DNA from 3 places in the Pseudarthrobacter sp. B4EP4b genome. Region 1 is predicted to be linked to each of the others. Evidence: predicted binding sites of a transcription regulator. Region 1 holds the regulator's gene; each other region holds the start of a gene.

Evidence for each region. Region 1 encodes HrcA, which represses chaperone genes, less so after heat shock. Its sites were predicted from a motif close to TTNGCACTCGNNNNNNNCGAGTGCNAA; they were not measured.
Region 2: the regulator HrcA is predicted to act here: its motif matches at 2,733-2,759, upstream of groES (co-chaperone GroES).
Region 3: the regulator HrcA is predicted to act here: its motif matches at 1,526-1,552, upstream of groL (chaperonin GroEL).

What each region holds. Positions count from the first base shown of each region.
Region 1 is NZ_VHIJ01000023.1:50,116-55,723, forward strand. Features, by position in the region: gene FNL14_RS08640 (PhoH family protein) at 1-474, opposite strand, end outside; gene FNL14_RS08645 (GerMN domain-containing protein) at 851-1,810, shown strand; gene FNL14_RS08650 (16S rRNA (uracil(1498)-N(3))-methyltransferase) at 1,822-2,604, opposite strand; gene dnaJ (molecular chaperone DnaJ) at 2,607-3,734, opposite strand; gene hrcA (heat-inducible transcriptional repressor HrcA) at 3,817-4,830, opposite strand; gene FNL14_RS08665 (DUF3097 domain-containing protein) at 5,006-5,608, shown strand, end outside.
Region 2 is NZ_VHIJ01000040.1:13,621-19,228, forward strand. Features, by position in the region: gene FNL14_RS15060 (shikimate 5-dehydrogenase) at 1-156, shown strand, start outside; gene FNL14_RS15065 (class I SAM-dependent methyltransferase) at 176-1,405, opposite strand; gene FNL14_RS15070 (hypothetical protein) at 1,460-1,837, shown strand; gene FNL14_RS15075 (DMT family transporter) at 1,762-2,691, opposite strand; gene groES (co-chaperone GroES) at 2,916-3,212, shown strand; gene groL (chaperonin GroEL) at 3,291-4,907, shown strand; gene FNL14_RS15090 (dihydrofolate reductase family protein) at 4,980-5,579, opposite strand; gene FNL14_RS15095 (dihydrofolate reductase family protein) at 5,585-5,608, opposite strand, start outside.
Region 3 is NZ_VHIJ01000030.1:72,740-78,347, reverse strand. Features, by position in the region: gene FNL14_RS10935 (cold-shock protein) at 1-173, shown strand, start outside; gene FNL14_RS10930 (ABC transporter substrate-binding protein) at 170-1,450, shown strand; gene groL (chaperonin GroEL) at 1,729-3,357, shown strand; gene FNL14_RS10920 (ABC transporter substrate-binding protein) at 3,445-4,755, opposite strand; gene FNL14_RS10915 (ribonuclease HI family protein) at 5,026-5,608, shown strand, end outside.

The DNA.
Region 1 (5,608 bases):
CCCGAAAATGACTGTGTTGGCGTCAATGGCGTCAACGTAGTTCTTCTGGTTCAGCGTCTTGGGGCGGATCGTTTTGCCGCGGCTGGACAGGATGTCATGGGTCAGCACATCCACCGGGTTCTGCAGGGACTGGGTGCGGAGCAGGGCAACGAGTTGCTGCAGCACGGCCGGGCTGATGACGGTTCCGCGTGCCACCAGTCCCCGGACCTCGTGGAGGAGCCGCATGATCCGCGGCACGTCCGTAGCCGGTCCGCTAATGGAAAGCTCGTTGCCGCGGACGTGGAAGTTCACGTCAGGGAACTGCTCTTCAATGAACCGCAACGCTTCATCATGGCTGCCGAGGGATTGAACCATCTGGTCGGAGCTGTCGAAGAGGACCACTTCGGTGCGGACGCCAGGGAGTGTGTGGGGAAATTCCCCCGCGGCGCCTTCGCCGGTGACAAGCCTGCGCTTTCCGTTAGCTGATTCAGTCATGGTGTTGGCCCGCGGGCCCGTGATCCCCTCGATCTCGAAAAAGTAGCTGCTGGCTGATCGGCGGCGGGCTGTCCCCGTTGCGTCTCAGCGGTACCTTCCATCTTACGCCAGAGGGCAGCCCTGGCCCGATGCCCGCCCCGATACGGGCGCGGGGTGCTTGCCCCTGGCCGCCGATACTGTTCCGGTTCCCGCCGCCCGTCATTAGGTATCAACTTCATATCGGCCTCATATCGTTCACGTTGCAGTTGGGCCGCTGGGCGCATCCGGCGGCTTTTGCCCGCCGGCGCTGTGTAATGCTGGAAATCCAGGGTGCTACGGAAGCGCCCAGGCTGACCGGGGATCGGCCAATCCAACCAGGGAAGGACAGGCAATTACGGTGCCGGAAACCGCAGGGCCCCACCGGGCCGGAAGAGCACTGAACGGCGCCCGTTCAATGGTTCTTGCCGGGCTGCTGGTTGCCATCCCTGCCCTGACCGGCTGCATCGCCGAACCGGGCCCGTCACCCACGGGCCTCCTGGCCTCGACTCCCGCCGCCACCGGCAGTGTCTCTGGTGCGCCCGCCACCAGCGCACCCCTGGAAACCACGCAGTCCTCCAACAAGGCCCCGGTTTACTGGATTGGCCGCAGCAACAGCAACGTTTTCCTGTACCGCGAGTTCAGGGATGTTCCCGAGCAGGAAAATCCCGTGACGCGGGCCCTGCGCGCCATGATGTCCGAAAAGCCCCTGGACCCGGACTTCTTCACCCCCTGGCAGAACCCCAAACAGCTGGCAACCTCGATTTCCGGCAAGGACATCATCACCGTTGACGTGTCGGAGGACGCCTTCAACAGCAACCTGGACGCCGATATGGCGGCCAGGGCCATCCAGCAGCTGGTCTATACGGCCACCGCCGCTGCGGCAAGCTCAGGCCTGATTGACTCCGGCCAGCAGATCCGCGTGCGCATCCTGGTGGACGGGCACACAGATTACGTGGCGTTCAACCACGTGCAACTAGGGTCCCTGATGGCCCGCACGGCCGGGCTCGTGGCTCCGGTGTGGATCATCGATCCGCAGGAAAACGTCGAGGTGGCGGACGGCAGCGTCAAGATCACCGGCCGGAGCACGGCCGCGGGCGGCAAGCTCCGCTGGCAGATCCTACGGTCGGAGGAGAACGGGACCAAGACACCATTCCTGACCGGCGAGACCACCGCCGCGGCGGACCCTGCCCAGGCGGGAGTCTTTACGCTGGCCCTGACCCTGCCCGCCGGCGACTACGAGCTCCGGGTCGGGCAAACGTCCAACCCCGATGGCCAGCAAAACGGCACCGAAGATACCCGGGGATTCAAAGTACGGTAAGCCGTGGCCGTTCAGGCTGCGGGCGCCGCCCAGCGGCCCAGGACATCGCTGGCAAGCACGACGGCGGCGGGGCCGGCGGTTGATGAGCGCAGCACATGGTGTCCCAGCAGGGCAGTCACGGCTCCCTGGCCGCACAGTTTCGTCACCTCGCGCTGGCTGATGCCCCCTTCGGGGCCGACAATCAGGAATATTTCCCGCGGCCCTTCTACAGCATCATTCGAGAGCCACGATTCCAGGACCAACCGCAGTGGACGCGCGGCGTCCTCGTGCAGGATAACGGCGAGGTCGGCCGCCCCGGCAGCAGCAGCGAGACCGGCAGTGTCGACGGCGGCACGCACCTCGGGGATCCAGGCCCGCCGGGCCTGCTTGGCAGCCGCGGTAACTACAGACTGCCACTTTGCATGCGCCTTGGCCGCCCGGTCCCCCTTCCAGCGCACGATGGATCTTTCGGACTGCCACGGTATAACGGCGTCGATCCCCAGTTCGGTGGCGGTTTCGATGGCCAGCTCATCCCGGTCGCCCTTGGCAAGGGCCTGGACCAGCACCAGCCTGACGCCAGGCCGCTCCTCAATCACCACGGACGTGCATTCGACCTCGAGCCCGGCCGGGGAGGCTGCCAGCACTTTCCCGCTCATCCGGGTGCCGGCGCCGTCCACGATGTCCACGGGCTCGCCGGGAGCCAGCCGTTTGACGGTCACTGCGTGCCGGGCCTCAGGTCCCGCCAGGACAAAACGCCCTTCGGGTGCCATCTGGTCCAGGGACCCGGACGCCGTGAAAAAGACGGGGTTGCTCACCGCTACAGGTTACCGAACCGGTCCCGGAGCTTGGCGAACATACCGCCACTGGCGGCCAGTTTGCCCTCCGTGATTTGCTCGCCGCGCAACCTGGCGAGCTGGCGCAGCAGGTCCTCCTGCGCCGCGTCCAGTTTCGCCGGCGTCTCCACCTGCAGATGGACCTTCAAGTCACCACGGCCGTAACCGCGCAGGTGGGTCACGCCCAGCCCGCGCAAGGTGATGATTTCGCCGGACTGCGTTCCTGCCTTCACGTCGATCTCCTGGGGACCGTCGAAGGTTTCCAGGGTGACGTCTGTTCCCAGCGCGGCTGCGGTCATGGGGATGTTCAGGGTGGCGTGCAGGTCGTCGCCCTCGCGGACATAGGTGGCGTCGTTGTTGACGCGGATCTCAACGTACAGGTCTCCGGCGGGGCCGCCGGCAGGACCGGCCTCGCCCTGGCCGGAGAGCTGGATGCGGGTGCCTGTGGCAACGCCGGCGGGAACCTTGATGGTCAGCGAACGCCGGCTGCGGATGCGGCCCTGCCCGCTGCACTCGTTGCAGGGGTCCTTGATGACGGTGCCGAAGCCTTCGCAGGTGCCGCACGGGGCAGCGGTCATGACCTGGCCCAGGATGGACCGGACCGCCCGCTGGACCTGGCCGCTGCCGCCGCAGATGTCGCAGCGCTCCGGGTGGGTGCCGGGGCGGCAGCACGAGCCTTCGCACGTTGGGCACACCACTGCCGTATCCACTTCGAGCTTCCTGTTGACGCCGAAAACGGCGTCGCGAAGTTCGATCCGGACGCTGATGAGGGCGTCCTGGCCGCGCCGGACACGGGATGCGGGCCCGGAGGAACCGCCGGCGCCAAAGAACGTATCGAAGATGTCCTGGAAGGCGAAGCCCTGGCCGGCGTAGGCTCCCCCGCCGAACCCGTTGTCCGTGCCGTTCTCGTTGCCGGTGGTGTCGTACACCCGGCGCTTCTGGGGATCGGAGAGAACTTCGTAGGCGTGGGTCACGGCCTTAAAGCGGTCTGCCACATCTTCGCCGGGGTTAACGTCCGGGTGAAGGGTGCGGGCCAGCTTGCGGTAGGCCTTCTTGATCTCTTCCCCGGTTGCATCCGGTGAGACTCCAAGGACTTCGTAGTGGCTGCTCAAAGTTCGTATCTCTTCCTTGTTGTTTTGCCTGCAGTTGTACTGCGGGCGCTACTGTTCGTGCCTGGCCGCCGGACGGTTCGGGTCAGGGACCTAAAATCCGTGACAGGTACCGGGCGACGGCCCTGACCGCGGCCATGGTGGTGGGGTAGTCCATCCTCGTGGGGCCCAGGATGCCAATCTTCGCGACACTGTCCGGCCCGTACCCGGTGGCCACCACCGATGCCTCCGCCAGGCCGTCGTACGGGTTCTCGCGGCCGATGCTGACGGCCACCCCACGGTGGTCCTGTGCCATCTCGCTCAGGAGCCGCAGCATCACCACCTGTTCCTCCAGCGCCTCCAGCACGGGGCCGATGCTGAGCGGAAAATCCACGTTGGAACGGGCAAGGTTGGCTGTCCCGGCCATCACCATGCGGTCCTCCCGGCTGCTGTGCGCCAGGGCTTCCAGCCCGTGCGCCAATGCCTGGGCTGCCTGCCGCTGTGCGGGGGCGACGCCGGACACCACTGCGGGCAGCGACTGCGTCAGCTGGCTCAGGGCAGTCCCGCCAAGGGATGCCAGGAAATGCGTGCGTAAAGTACCGAGGACGTCGTCGCCAAGGTCCTGCCCGACGTCGATGACCCGCTGCTCCACCTTGCCGCTGTTGGCGATCAGCACCACCAGCACCTTCCGCGGTGCCAGGAGGACGAATTCGATATGCCGGACCAGGGCTCGGTTGAGGTGCGGATACTGGACCACTGCCACCTGGTTGGTCAGCTGGGACAGCAGCCGGACGGTGCGCTCCAGGACGTCGTCGAGGTCGTCTGCCCCTTCCAGCAGGGACTGAATGGCCCGGCGTTCGGCCTGGGACAGCGGCTTGACCGCAGAAATCTGGTCCACAAAGAGCCGGTAGCCCTTGTCCGTGGGAATGCGGCCTGCGCTTGTGTGCGGGGCTGTGATCAGCCCTTCGTCCTCAAGTGCGGCCATATCATTGCGAATGGTGGCGCTGGAGACACCAAGATGGTGCCGTTCCACCAGGGCCTTGGACCCGACGGGCTCGCGCGAGTGGACATAGTCCTCCACGATGGCCCGCAGTACTTCAAGCTTGCGCGGTTCGCTCACACTCCACCTCCATCCAGGGATCAGGGCAGCCGTTCCGCCCGCACCGTACCTCACAGGGGTTAGCACTCGACATGCCTAAGTGCTAACAGTCTATTATGACTCGCCCCGTTGTTAGCATTGGTACCGCTCCGGGCGAAATTCCGGGCCCGGATCCAGCACGAAGCGGAGTTCATCCATGCAATACCAGAACTGGGGAGCCCAGGACCTGACGGCACCTGCACGAACGCAACTGCCCGAAGTGCCGGTGGAGCGCGGCATGGTACTGGAGGAGGTCCAGTCCGGCTGGGTAGGCGCAGTGACGCGGGTGGAAAAATCAGGCGGCATGCACGTGGTGGCCCTGGAGGACCGCCGGGGCAAGTCCAGGTCCTTCCGGCTGGGTTTCGGTTTCCTCCTGGAAGGCCAGCCCATCCGGCTGATGCCACCGGTACCCAAGCAAACCCAGGCCGGGGGCCCGGCCGGCGGCCGGACAGCATCCGGTTCGGTGCGGGTGGCGGGCCAACGGGCACAGGTGGCCAAGGCGAGCCGCATCTGGGTGGAAGGAAAGCACGACGCCGAACTGGTGGAGAAAGTATGGGGCGATGACCTCCGGGTGGAGGGCATCGTCGTCGAACCCCTGCACGGCATTGATGACCTGGCGGCGGCGGTTGCCGGTTTCAGGCCCGGTCCCGGGCGGCGCCTGGGCGTGCTCGTGGACCATTTGGTGCCCGATTCGAAGGAGTCACGGATCGCGGATGCGGTCATGGCCTCCCCCGGAGCCGCCGGCAACGTGCTGATCGTT
Region 2 (5,608 bases), on a different contig from region 1:
CCGCTGATCAAGGCCGCTCGTGCTGCCGGAAAGCCGGTGATCACCGGCGCCGAAGTGGCCACCATCCAGGCGCTGGAGCAGTTTGTCCTCTACACCGGCGTGCGACCCACCCCGGAACAGGTGCGCGCCGCCGAGGAGTTCATGCGCGCCCAGTAGGCAGCGCCGGGCAGAAAAGCTAGACCGGCTCCACCACGATGGCCACCCGGTCCTCCCCGATGCGGGTCAGGACAAGGGTGGCCGTTTTGTTGCCGGCCTTCTTCGCAGCTGCCTTGCCGCCGGGGAGCAGTTGCTTGCGCAGTTCCTCGGGCGTCACGGCGGTGCCGCGCTTTTTGATGTCCAGCACGCCGATGCCCTCCGCCTTCACCCACGCCTTAAGCGCTTTGACGTTGTAGGGCATCACGTCAAGGATCTTGTAGGCCCGCGCGAAGGGAGTGTCCACCAACTGGGGTGCACAAATGTAGGCGATGTGCTCGTCCACCAGGTGCCCGCCCAGTTGAAGCGCGACGTCGGCCACCAGCCCTGCGCGGATCACCGCACCGTCGGGCTCATAGAGGTAGCCCTCTGCCGGACCAACGGGAGCGGCGGGGCCGGCGCCGAAGTCCTCGGGGCTGGTCAGCTCGGCCGCGCCGGCCGCACCCAGGACCAGGGCGGCCCTGCGGATTCCGGGCCGCCGGACGGCGTTGAACCACAGCGCCACCTCGGTCACGTCGCCGGCCACGGAAACCCACTGGGCTTCACAGCCGGCCGGTACGGAGTCGTGCGGCATGCCCGGGCCCATCTTGACCCCCACCGCCTTGCCGGATGCGGCGAGGGACTCCACAAAGGACAGCGGAGGCGAAAAGGCCTCCGGGTCCCAGATGCGTTTAGTGCCGGACGTCGAGGTGACCCGGCGGGCAGGATCCAGCCAGACGCCGTCGATCCCGTCCAAGGGAACAGCTGTGGCATCGGCGTGGACCACCGTGGCATTGGGGAAGGGGATGAGGTTCACTGTGGCGCAGGCCGCCGTCGTCTCATCCATCTCCACCGCGGTGACGTTGATGTCCATGGATGCCAGTGCCATGGAGTCTGCGGCGAGGCCGCACCCCAGGTCCGCCACGTGGCTGATGTTGGCCCCGGCGAACCTCTGGGCGTGGCGGGCGGCGACGTTAAACCGGGTGGCCTGCTCCAGGCCGGCCTGGGTGAACAGCATCTGGCGGGCGAACTCGCCGAATTTCGCCTCGGCCCTGGTGCGGAGCCGGGACTGGGTCAGGACGGCGGAAACCAGTTCGGGGGAGTGCCCGGCCTTGCGCAGCGCCGAGTTCAACTCAAAGGAAGTCTCCTCCTTGTAGGGGCCCAGGGACGCCAGCAGGTCCCAGCCTTCGGGAGTGAGCAGTGGCGCGATCTGGTCCTGGGGAGCGTGAGGCATGCGTTCCAGCCTAGTGGAGCAGGCCCGGGCGGGATGCGGGATAGTGTTGAAACCATGGAAGAGAGCGCAGGCCCCCCGCAGTCCGACGAACCAGCCAAGGACAAGGGGCCCGCCAGATATGCCCGGACAGCTCTGATTGCCGGCGCCCTCGTGGCTGTGGTCTGCATTGGGCTCCTGGTGGTGATCTTCTCCCTGGACACGTTCAATGCAACCGTCTATTCAGTGGGCGGCAACGACATCGCCGGTGACACGCAGGAAGCCCGGGACATCCGGGGGTTGTACGACGGCGCTCGCGCCGGAAGCATCGCTGTGCTGGTTGCCGCGCTGCTGGTGACTGCAGGGGCGGGGGCCCTTCTTTACCGCGAACGGAACTCCGGAGCGGGGGACGGCGAAAGCGGGGAAGACGTCGATTTCGAGGACCTCGGCCGCTGAGGCCCGCCGGCGCTGGTCAGCAGGACTCCGGAGATCACCAAAACGCCGCCCAGGATCTGCGGCAGTGTGATCGGCTGGCCCAGGGCGACGGTGATCAGGGCGGTGAAGACCGCAATGAGGTTCAGGTAGTTGCCCGCGTTCGCGGCCGTGGTGCGTTTCAGGGCAAGGTTCCAGAGCAGGTAGGAACCCAGTGACGGAAACAGGGCAATAAAGGCAAGGGACCAGCCCTCGGAGGGTGTCTGTGGCAGCCCGGCCCCCGTGATGAGGGCCAGCGGGCTGAGGAAGACGGCGGCCATCGCCACCTGGAGCGCCGTGGACGTGATCGCCGGGATATTCACCCTCCGGGCAATGATGGTGTAGAGGCCCCACACCGTGATGGCCGCGAGGATCAGCATTTCCCCTTTGTTGATGGAAAACGTCAGCAACCGGTTGATGTCGCCTCCGGTGAGGACCAGCAGGACACCTGCCAGGCCCAGGCCGATACCCGCCCAGCCCAGCGGACGCGGCCTGTCCCGGAGCAGGATCACGGCCAGCACCACGATCAGCGCAGGGTTGGCCGCCGTCACCAGCGACGCGTTCAGGGCGGAGGTGTGGCCCAGCGCGCTGTAGAGCAGCAGGGTGTAGGCGCTCATGCCCAGGGAACTCAGGAGCAGCAGGACGGGCCAGCGGCGCAGGACGCCCCGCCAGTCCGGGCGCTCCACCAGCTGCGCCAGGACCAGCAGCGGCGCCGCTGCGAGGGTCCAGCGCCAGTAAGTGAGCTGCAGCGGCTGCATTGTCTCCATGGCCGCATGGCCCACGACGAAGTTTCCGGCCCAGAAGAGGGTGGCAAGGATCAGGTAGGCAGCGGCTCGCACCGGTCAAATGTACACATTGAGGGTTCGCAGATGACGAAACTCTGGCACTCGCCTTGACCGAGTGCTAACCCTTACATAGAGTCTTCATTAGCACTCTCCCTAGGAGGGTGCTAATACATGAAGAGCTGCCAGCCAGGCTGCTGCCGGCACCGCGACGACGGTTTGCCAGCCAGGGCGGGAAGCTTTCCAGTCCACGAATTTGCTGACGAAAAGGAGAGGTCCGAGTGTCGGTCTCTATTAAGCCTCTTGAGGATCGTATTGTTGTCCGCCCGCTCGAAGCCGAGCAGACCACGGCTTCCGGCCTGGTTATCCCGGACTCCGCGCAGGAGAAGCCCCAGGAAGGCGAAGTTGTTGCAGTAGGCCCCGGCCGCTTTGACGACAACGGCAACCGCGTCCCGCTGGACGTTGCCGAGGGCGACGTTGTTATCTACTCCAAGTACGGCGGAACCGAAGTCAAGCACAGCGGCACCGAGTACCTCGTGCTGTCCGCCCGCGACGTCCTGGCGATCGTCGTAAAGTAACTCTTTCGGATCCCCGTGCCGCTGGTCATGCCTACTGCTGGTCAGCTGCACGGGGTTCTGTCTTGAAAGGACTGAATCATGGCAAAGCAGCTTGCGTTTAACGACGCTGCACGCCGGTCTCTTGAAGCCGGCATCGACAAGCTCGCCAACACCGTCAAGGTGACGCTCGGCCCCCGCGGCCGCAACGTTGTCCTGGACAAGAAGTGGGGCGCGCCCACCATCACGAACGACGGCGTCACCATCGCCCGCGAAGTTGAGCTGGACGACCCGTACGAGAACCTTGGCGCCCAGCTGGCCAAGGAAGTTGCCACCAAGACCAACGATGTTGCCGGCGACGGCACCACCACCGCAACGGTCCTGGCCCAGGCACTGGTCAAGGAAGGCCTGCGCAACGTTGCAGCAGGTGCTGCCCCCGGCCAGATCAAGCGCGGCATCGAGGTTTCCGTTGAAGCCGTCGCCGCCCGCCTGCTGGAGAACGCCCGCCCCGTAGAAGGCACCCAGGTGGCCAGCGTTGCAGCCATCTCCGCCCAGAGCGATGAGGTTGGGGAGCTCCTGGCCGAGGCTTTCGGCAAGGTTGGCAAGGATGGTGTGATCACCATCGAGGAATCCTCCACCACGCAGACCGAACTGGTCCTCACCGAGGGTATGCAGTTCGACAAGGGCTACCTTTCCCCGTACTTCATCACGGATGCGGACCGCCAGGAAGCAATCCTCGAAGACGCACTCATCCTGATCAACCAGGGCAAGATTTCCTCGCTGCAGGACTTCCTGCCGCTGCTGGAGAAGGCACTTCAGGCCGGCAAGCCGCTGTTCATCATTGCTGAAGACGTCGACGGCGAGGCCCTGTCCACGCTGATCGTCAACCGCATCCGCGGCACCCTGAACGTGGTTGCCGTCAAGGCTCCTGGCTTCGGTGACCGCCGCAAGGCCATGCTGCAGGACATTGCCACCCTCACCGGTGCGCAGGTTGTGTCCCCGGAGCTGGGCCTGAGCCTGGACACCGTTGGCCTTGAGGTGCTGGGTACCGCCCGCCGCATCACGGTCACCAAGGACAACACCACCATCGTTGACGGCGCCGGAACGGCCGAGGACGTGGCAGCCCGCGTGGCACAGCTGCGTGCCGAGCTGACCCGCACCGACTCCGACTGGGACAAGGAGAAGCTCCAGGAGCGCCTGGCCAAGCTGGCCGGCGGTATCGGCGTGATCAAGGTTGGCGCAGCCACCGAGGTTGAGCTGAAGGAAAAGAAGCACCGCATCGAGGACGCCGTGTCCTCCACCCGCGCTGCCCTCGAAGAAGGCATCGTGGCTGGCGGCGGTTCGGCCCTGATCCACGCCCTTAAGGCACTGGATGAGGACCCCGCTGTCAAGGCCCTCGACGGCGATGCAGCAGCTGCTGTGGGCATCGTCCGCCGCGCGCTGGTCCAGCCGCTGCGCTGGATCGCCCAGAACGCCGGCTTCGACGGCTACGTCATCACGGCCAAGGTTGCCGAACTCGAAACCAACAACGGCTTCAACGCCAAGTCGGGCGAGTACGAGGACCTAATCGCCGCCGGCGTGATCGACCCCGTCAAGGTCACCCGCGCAGCCCTCCGCAACGCAGCCTCCATCGCTGCCCTGGTTCTCACCACCGAGACCCTTGTTGTGGAGAAGCCTGCCGACGAAGACGAGCACGCAGGCCACAGCCACAGCCACTAAGCCCCACCGTCGCAAAAAACCGGTCCAGCATCAGCTGGGCCGGTTTTTTGTACCCGGGAAACCCGGGGGAGTTTACTTCTTCACGGCGTAGCGCACATGGGTGGCAAATGTGGAGCTGACGGTTTTGATGATTTCCAGGTCGATATCCTGATCGAAGCCGTCGAACAGGCGCTTGCCCGCTCCCAGGATCACCGGTGCCGTGGACAGCACGAGCTCGTCCACCCGCCCGGCGGCCAGCGCCTGCCGGATCACGTCCGCGCCGCCGCCGATCGACACGTCCTTGCCTCCGGCCTCCGCAACAGCCTGCGCCAGGGCCTCTTCAAGCCCGGACACAAACGTGAAGCCGGACTCTGTCACAGGCTGGTCCTGCACACGGTGGGTAAGCACCATCAGTGGGCCGGGGAACGGGTTGGTTCCTCCCCACGCTCCGGCAGCGTCGTACATCCCGCGGCCCACAATGCCGGCGCCCAGGCCGGCAACAAGTTCGTCGTAGAAGTCCTTGTCGGGGCCCTGCATCGCGAAGTCGTGTCCGCCGTCGTAGGTCCAGGGGCCACCCATCACCCAGTAGTGCAGCCGTTCGCCGCCCTTGCCCAGGCCGTAGGCTGGCCCGTCGTCGGGGCCGGTAATAAAACCGTCAACCGAGGTGGTGATGGCCGCGATGACCCTTGCCAAGGCTGTCAGCCCATCTCCCGGGTTTCGAC
Region 3 (5,608 bases), on a different contig from region 1:
AAAAGGGCTACGGCTTCATCACCGTGGACGGCACGGGTGATGACATCTTTGTCCATTGGTCCGCCATCCAGGGCGAAGGCTACCGGGCCCTCGACGAAGGCCAGCGCGTGGAGCTCGAAGTCGGCGAAGGCGAGAAGGGCCCGCAGGCCGAAAGCGTCCGGCCGGCCGAGTGAACAGCGCTTTCCTCCGTCCCGCGGGCATCCGCCGGACACTCATCACAGCTGCCGCCTGCTCAACCCTCGCCCTGACCGCCTGCTCCGGTGCCACCGGCAACGCGAGGGTGGAACCGGCGGAGGCGTCCGGGGACGGCACCCTGCGGATCGGGCTGATCCTGGACAGCACCGGCGAGAACTCCTTCCTGAACGCACCCCAGCTCGCTGCCGCCAGGCTCGCCGTGCAGGAGATCAACGCCGCGGGCGGCCACAAAGGCAAGCCGGTGGAGCTGCTGCCTACCGAAACGGGCCAGGATGCCGCCGGGCAGGCCCAGGCACTCGTTTCCGCAAAAGCTGACGTTGTGATCGGCCCCACCGATTCGAGCCACGCCGCCGCTGCAATAGACATCCTGTCCCGCGCCCGGACACCCCTCATCTCGCCCGCCAACACGGCCGCCGGCCTCAGCACCTCCAACAGCGGCGGCTATTACTTCCGGACCGCAGCTGCCGACGTCGCACAGGGCCCCGTCCTCGTGAAGCTCGCCAAGGACGCCGGCGCCACAACTGTGGCCGTGATGCACCAGGACGGTTCCTACGGCACGGACGTGTCAGCCGCCGTCGCCACCGCTGCGGAACAGGCCGGAATGCACGTGGCAGCCACCAAAGACTTCAAACCGGGCGAGGCTGGCCCTGCTGCCGCGGAGGTCGGCAAGGCCCGGGCGGATGCTGTGATTGTCATCGCCCGGGACGGTGCCCAGGGTGTCCTGGCCGAACTCGCCAACGCCGGTGTGGACGGGAAGCGGATCATCCTCAGCGACGGTGCCTTTGCCCGCTACAGCTCCCGGCTGCCCGCCAAGTTCCTCGATGGCGCCCGCGCGGTGGTTGCCGGGCAGCTTCCCGACGCCGACTTTCAGGCCAGATTGCTCACGGTGGACGCAGGCCTGAAGGATGTGTCCTACGCCGCCGAGGCCTACGACGCTGTGACCGTTGCCGCCTTGGCTGCCGCCAGGGCGCAGGATGACGCCGGACGCTCCATCGCCGCCAACCTGATCTCCGCCTCCGGAGGAGCGGTGGAAGGATCCTCCGGGAAACCGGAGGCCGATGCCTGCCTGACCTACAAGGACTGCCGGGCAGCGCTCATGACCCGCCCCGATATTAATTACGACGGCGAATCGGGCCCGATTGCCTTCGACGCCAACGGGGACATCACCACCGCCACCTTTACCGTCTATACCTACGCGGCCGACAACAATCCTGTGCCGAGCGGCCGGGAGACCGCCGGACGGGCAGCGGGCTGAGCTTCGCCCTCGGCTAAACGGGGCAAAGCAGGCTTATTCGCTTGCACTCTAACGTGGGGAGTGCTAATTATTGAGTTAGCACTCTGACGTACCGACTGCTAAAGCAAAGCTGGTTCCGGCCCGCGGCGCGCTGCACCGGTCGAGGAGCGAAGAAACACCTAACTGGAGTGAGATCCGCAGCCGGAGGCATACAGAGGCCGATGGCGAAGGATCGTCCGTCGCGGGCACTGCAGCGAAGGTTCATTCTTAACGACTGTCCCGAAAGGACTACTGCCGTTATGGCCAAGATCATTGCATTTGATGAAGAGGCACGCCGCGGCCTTGAGCGGGGTCTGAACATCCTCGCCGACGCCGTTAAGGTCACCCTCGGCCCGCGTGGACGCAACGTCGTCCTCGAGAAGAAGTGGGGCGCCCCCACGATCACCAACGATGGTGTTTCCATCGCCAAGGAGATCGAGCTGGACGATCCTTACGAGAAGATCGGCGCTGAGCTGGTCAAGGAAGTTGCCAAGAAGACGGACGACGTCGCCGGCGACGGTACCACCACGGCAACCGTGCTGGCACAGGCACTGGTTAAGGAAGGCCTGCGCAACGTTGCTGCCGGCGCCGACCCGCTGTCCCTCAAGCGCGGCATCGAGAAGGCCGTTGAGGCCGTCACCGCCGAACTGCTGAACTCCGCCAAGGAAATCGAAACCAAGGAAGAGATCGCCGCAACGGCGTCCATCTCCGCCGGTGACGAGGAAATCGGTGCCCTCATCGCCGAAGCCCTGGACAAGGTGGGCAAGGAAGGCGTCATCACGGTCGAGGAGTCCAACACCTTCGGCCTGGAGCTTGAGCTCACCGAAGGCATGCGCTTCGACAAGGGCTACATCTCCGCCTACTTCGTCACCGACGCAGAGCGCCAGGAAACGGTCCTCGAGGATCCGTACATCCTGATCGTCAACTCCAAGATCTCCAACGTCAAGGAACTGGTTGCTGTCCTCGAAAAGGTCATGCAGTCCAACAAGCCGCTGCTGATCATCGCCGAGGACATCGAGGGCGAGGCCCTGGCCACCCTGATCGTCAACAAGATCCGCGGCACCTTCAAGTCCGTCGCCGTCAAGGCTCCGGGCTTCGGTGACCGCCGCAAGGCACAGCTCGCCGACATCGCCGTCCTCACCGGTGGCCAGGTCATCTCCGAAGAAGTTGGCCTCAAGCTGGAGAACGCCGGCCTGGAGCTCCTGGGCAAGGCACGCAAGGTTGTTGTCACCAAGGACGAGACCACCATCGTCGAAGGTGCCGGCGACGCCGACCAGATCGCCGGCCGCGTGGCCCAGATCCGCGCCGAGATCGAAAACTCGGATTCGGACTACGACCGCGAGAAGCTGCAGGAGCGCCTGGCCAAGCTGGCCGGCGGCGTTGCAGTCATCAAGGCCGGTGCCGCAACCGAGGTTGAGCTCAAGGAGCGCAAGCACCGCATCGAAGACGCAGTGCGCAACGCCAAGGCTGCTGTTGAAGAAGGCATCGTGGCCGGTGGCGGCGTGGCCCTCATCCAGGCCGGTGCCAAGGCATTCGCCAACCTCCAGCTGTCCGGCGACGAAGCAACCGGTGCGAACATCGTCCGCGTTGCCATCGATGCCCCGCTGAAGCAGATCGCCTTCAACGCCGGCCTGGAGCCGGGCGTTGTTGTCGACAAGGTCCGCGGCCTGCCCGCAGGCCACGGCCTGAACGCCGCAACCGGCGAGTACGTCGACCTGCTGGCTGCCGGCGTGAACGACCCCGTCAAGGTGACCCGCTCTGCCCTGCAGAACGCGGCCTCCATTGCCGGTCTCTTCCTCACCACCGAGGCAGTTGTGGCCGACAAGCCCGAGAAGAACGCTGCCCCGGTTGGCGGCGGCGACGACATGGGCGGCATGGGCGGCTTCTAAGCCTTCCCTGCCGGGCCTGGTCCCGCGAATACATAAATGCGGCCCCCTCTTGCGAGGGGGCCGCATTTGTTTTGTCCAGCAGGAGTTTTACTTCCTGGCGCTGGCCAGCATTCCTTCAACTTCCTTTTTGAATGCGTCAGCAGCTGCCTGCGGCGTGAGGCGGTCGTAAAGAACTTCATCGGTGTACCGCTTGATGACGTTCTGCACGCTACCGGCGCCCACGGGCGGAACCGGCGGTGCTTCCTTGATATCCGCGGCGATGTCCTTCAGGAAGCTGACCACTGTGGTGTCCGCAGGCTTCAGCGAGGGCGTGATGCCCTCCACGATCTCCGGGTTGGTGGGTACGCCCCGGTCAGTCATCAGGATCGCCCCGGCTTCAGGGCTGTTGGCCAGGTAGTTGATGAAGGTGGCTGCCTCTTCCGGATGCTTTGAGCGGGAGGAGGCGGACCAGAACATGGTGGGCTTGTAGTACATGCCGTTCCCTGCAGCGGAGCCGTCAGTGCTGGGCGCGCGGAGCATCTTGATGCTGCTGCCGGTGGTCGCCTCAAGGGAACCGAGCTGGTTTGTCCACCACCAGGCCATGCCCACCCTGTTGGTGCCGAAGAGGCTTTCTTCCAGCCCCGCGCCGGCGTCTTCGGTGGCGACAGTAGCGGGCGGGCTGGCCTTCGAATCACGCTGTTCCTTCAGGCGCTCCCAGAAGGAGGCAGCCGTCGAGGTATCGAAATCCAGCTTGCCGTCCTCTGAATAGAGGTTCTCGCCGTGCTGCCGCAGCCAGATGATCAGGTCCGCTTCGTTGGTGCCGTAAGCCGCGCCGTAGTTCTTGCCGTCACCTGTTGCGCTGATCTTGGCGGCCGTGGCCATGAAGTCATCCCAGGTCCACTTCGTGTCATCCGGGAGGGGAACATTGGCCGCCTCAAAGACTTTGGTGTTGGCCATGACCACGTAGGCATTTTGGCCTGTGCTCAAGCCATACTGGGCGTCGTCGTACTGGCCTGATGCCAGCGCCTCCTTGTCCAGCTTGGAGGTGTCGATACCCTTCTGCTTGGACAAATCAAGGAGGGCACCGCGTCCGCCGTATTCGGCGATGTACTTCTGGTCCATCTGGATGACATCCGGCGCGTCGTTCGCAGCCGTCTTGGTGGCGAGCTTATCCCAGTAGCTGGCCCACTCACCAGGCTCGGATTCGATCTTGATATTCGGGTGCTCGGCTTCGAAAGCGTCAATGACTTTTTCGGTCTGCGCGTTAAGGTACTCGTTTCCCCACCAGGCAAACCGCAGCGTCACTTCCTCGCTGTTGCCGGAACCGCCGGACGCGCCGCATCCTGTTGCCAGGAGGGAGAGGGCCACTGCTACTGCGCCCAGCTGGAATTTCCTCCGCCTGCCGGTTGGAATCGTCATCGATGTGCCTTCCTTGTTCTGGTGGAAACGCCTTCTCCCTTGTTGGCCACGGGTACTCACCCGCCTGGCCTGGATCAGAGAAAGCGTTTTCTCGTATGACATCCGATTGTGCCGGGCGCCGATGCCGCCGTCAAGGAGTTTCGGTAAACGCTTTCCTGGCAAGGGGTGTTCCTTCGTCCGGTGAGGGCAGGCAGCGGTCCCAGCAGGCAGCAGTGGCCGGAAGCGGGGCCCGACCCTCTGTTTGTCGGTGTCTTCTGGCAGGATGGACCGGTGACGATTACAGCAGCGGCCGACGGTTCGGCTTTGGGAAATCCCGGCCCGGCAGGCTGGGCCTGGTACGTGGACGACGACTGCTGGCGCGCCGGCGGATGGCCGCACGGGACCAACAACCAGGGCGAGCTGATGGCTGTCCTGGATCTGCTGCGGGCCACTGCCCATGTTCCCGAAGAGGACCTGCACATCCTCTGCGACAGCCAGTACGTCATCAACTCCATCACCAAATGGATGCCAGGTTGGAAGCGGAAGGGCTGGCGTAAGGCGGACGGCAAGCCCGTGCTGAACGTTGACCTGCTCAAGGAACTGGACCGGGAACTGGCGGGGCGCAAATACCGGTTCGAATGGGTCAAGGGCCACGCCGGGCACGACCTGAACGAAGCCGCCGACGAGCGTGCCCGGGCTGCTGCCACTGCCTACCAGCAGGGTGTGGCCGCCCGCTCAGGGCCCGGCTTCCCCGGTGCACACCACCTTCCTGCCTCGGGAGCACGTACTGCGGGGACGTCTGCCAGCCCGGTCCACACTCCGGCGGCGGCCGTCCGGGAGCCTGACCTGTTCAACCAGCAGGAGCCGACCCGGC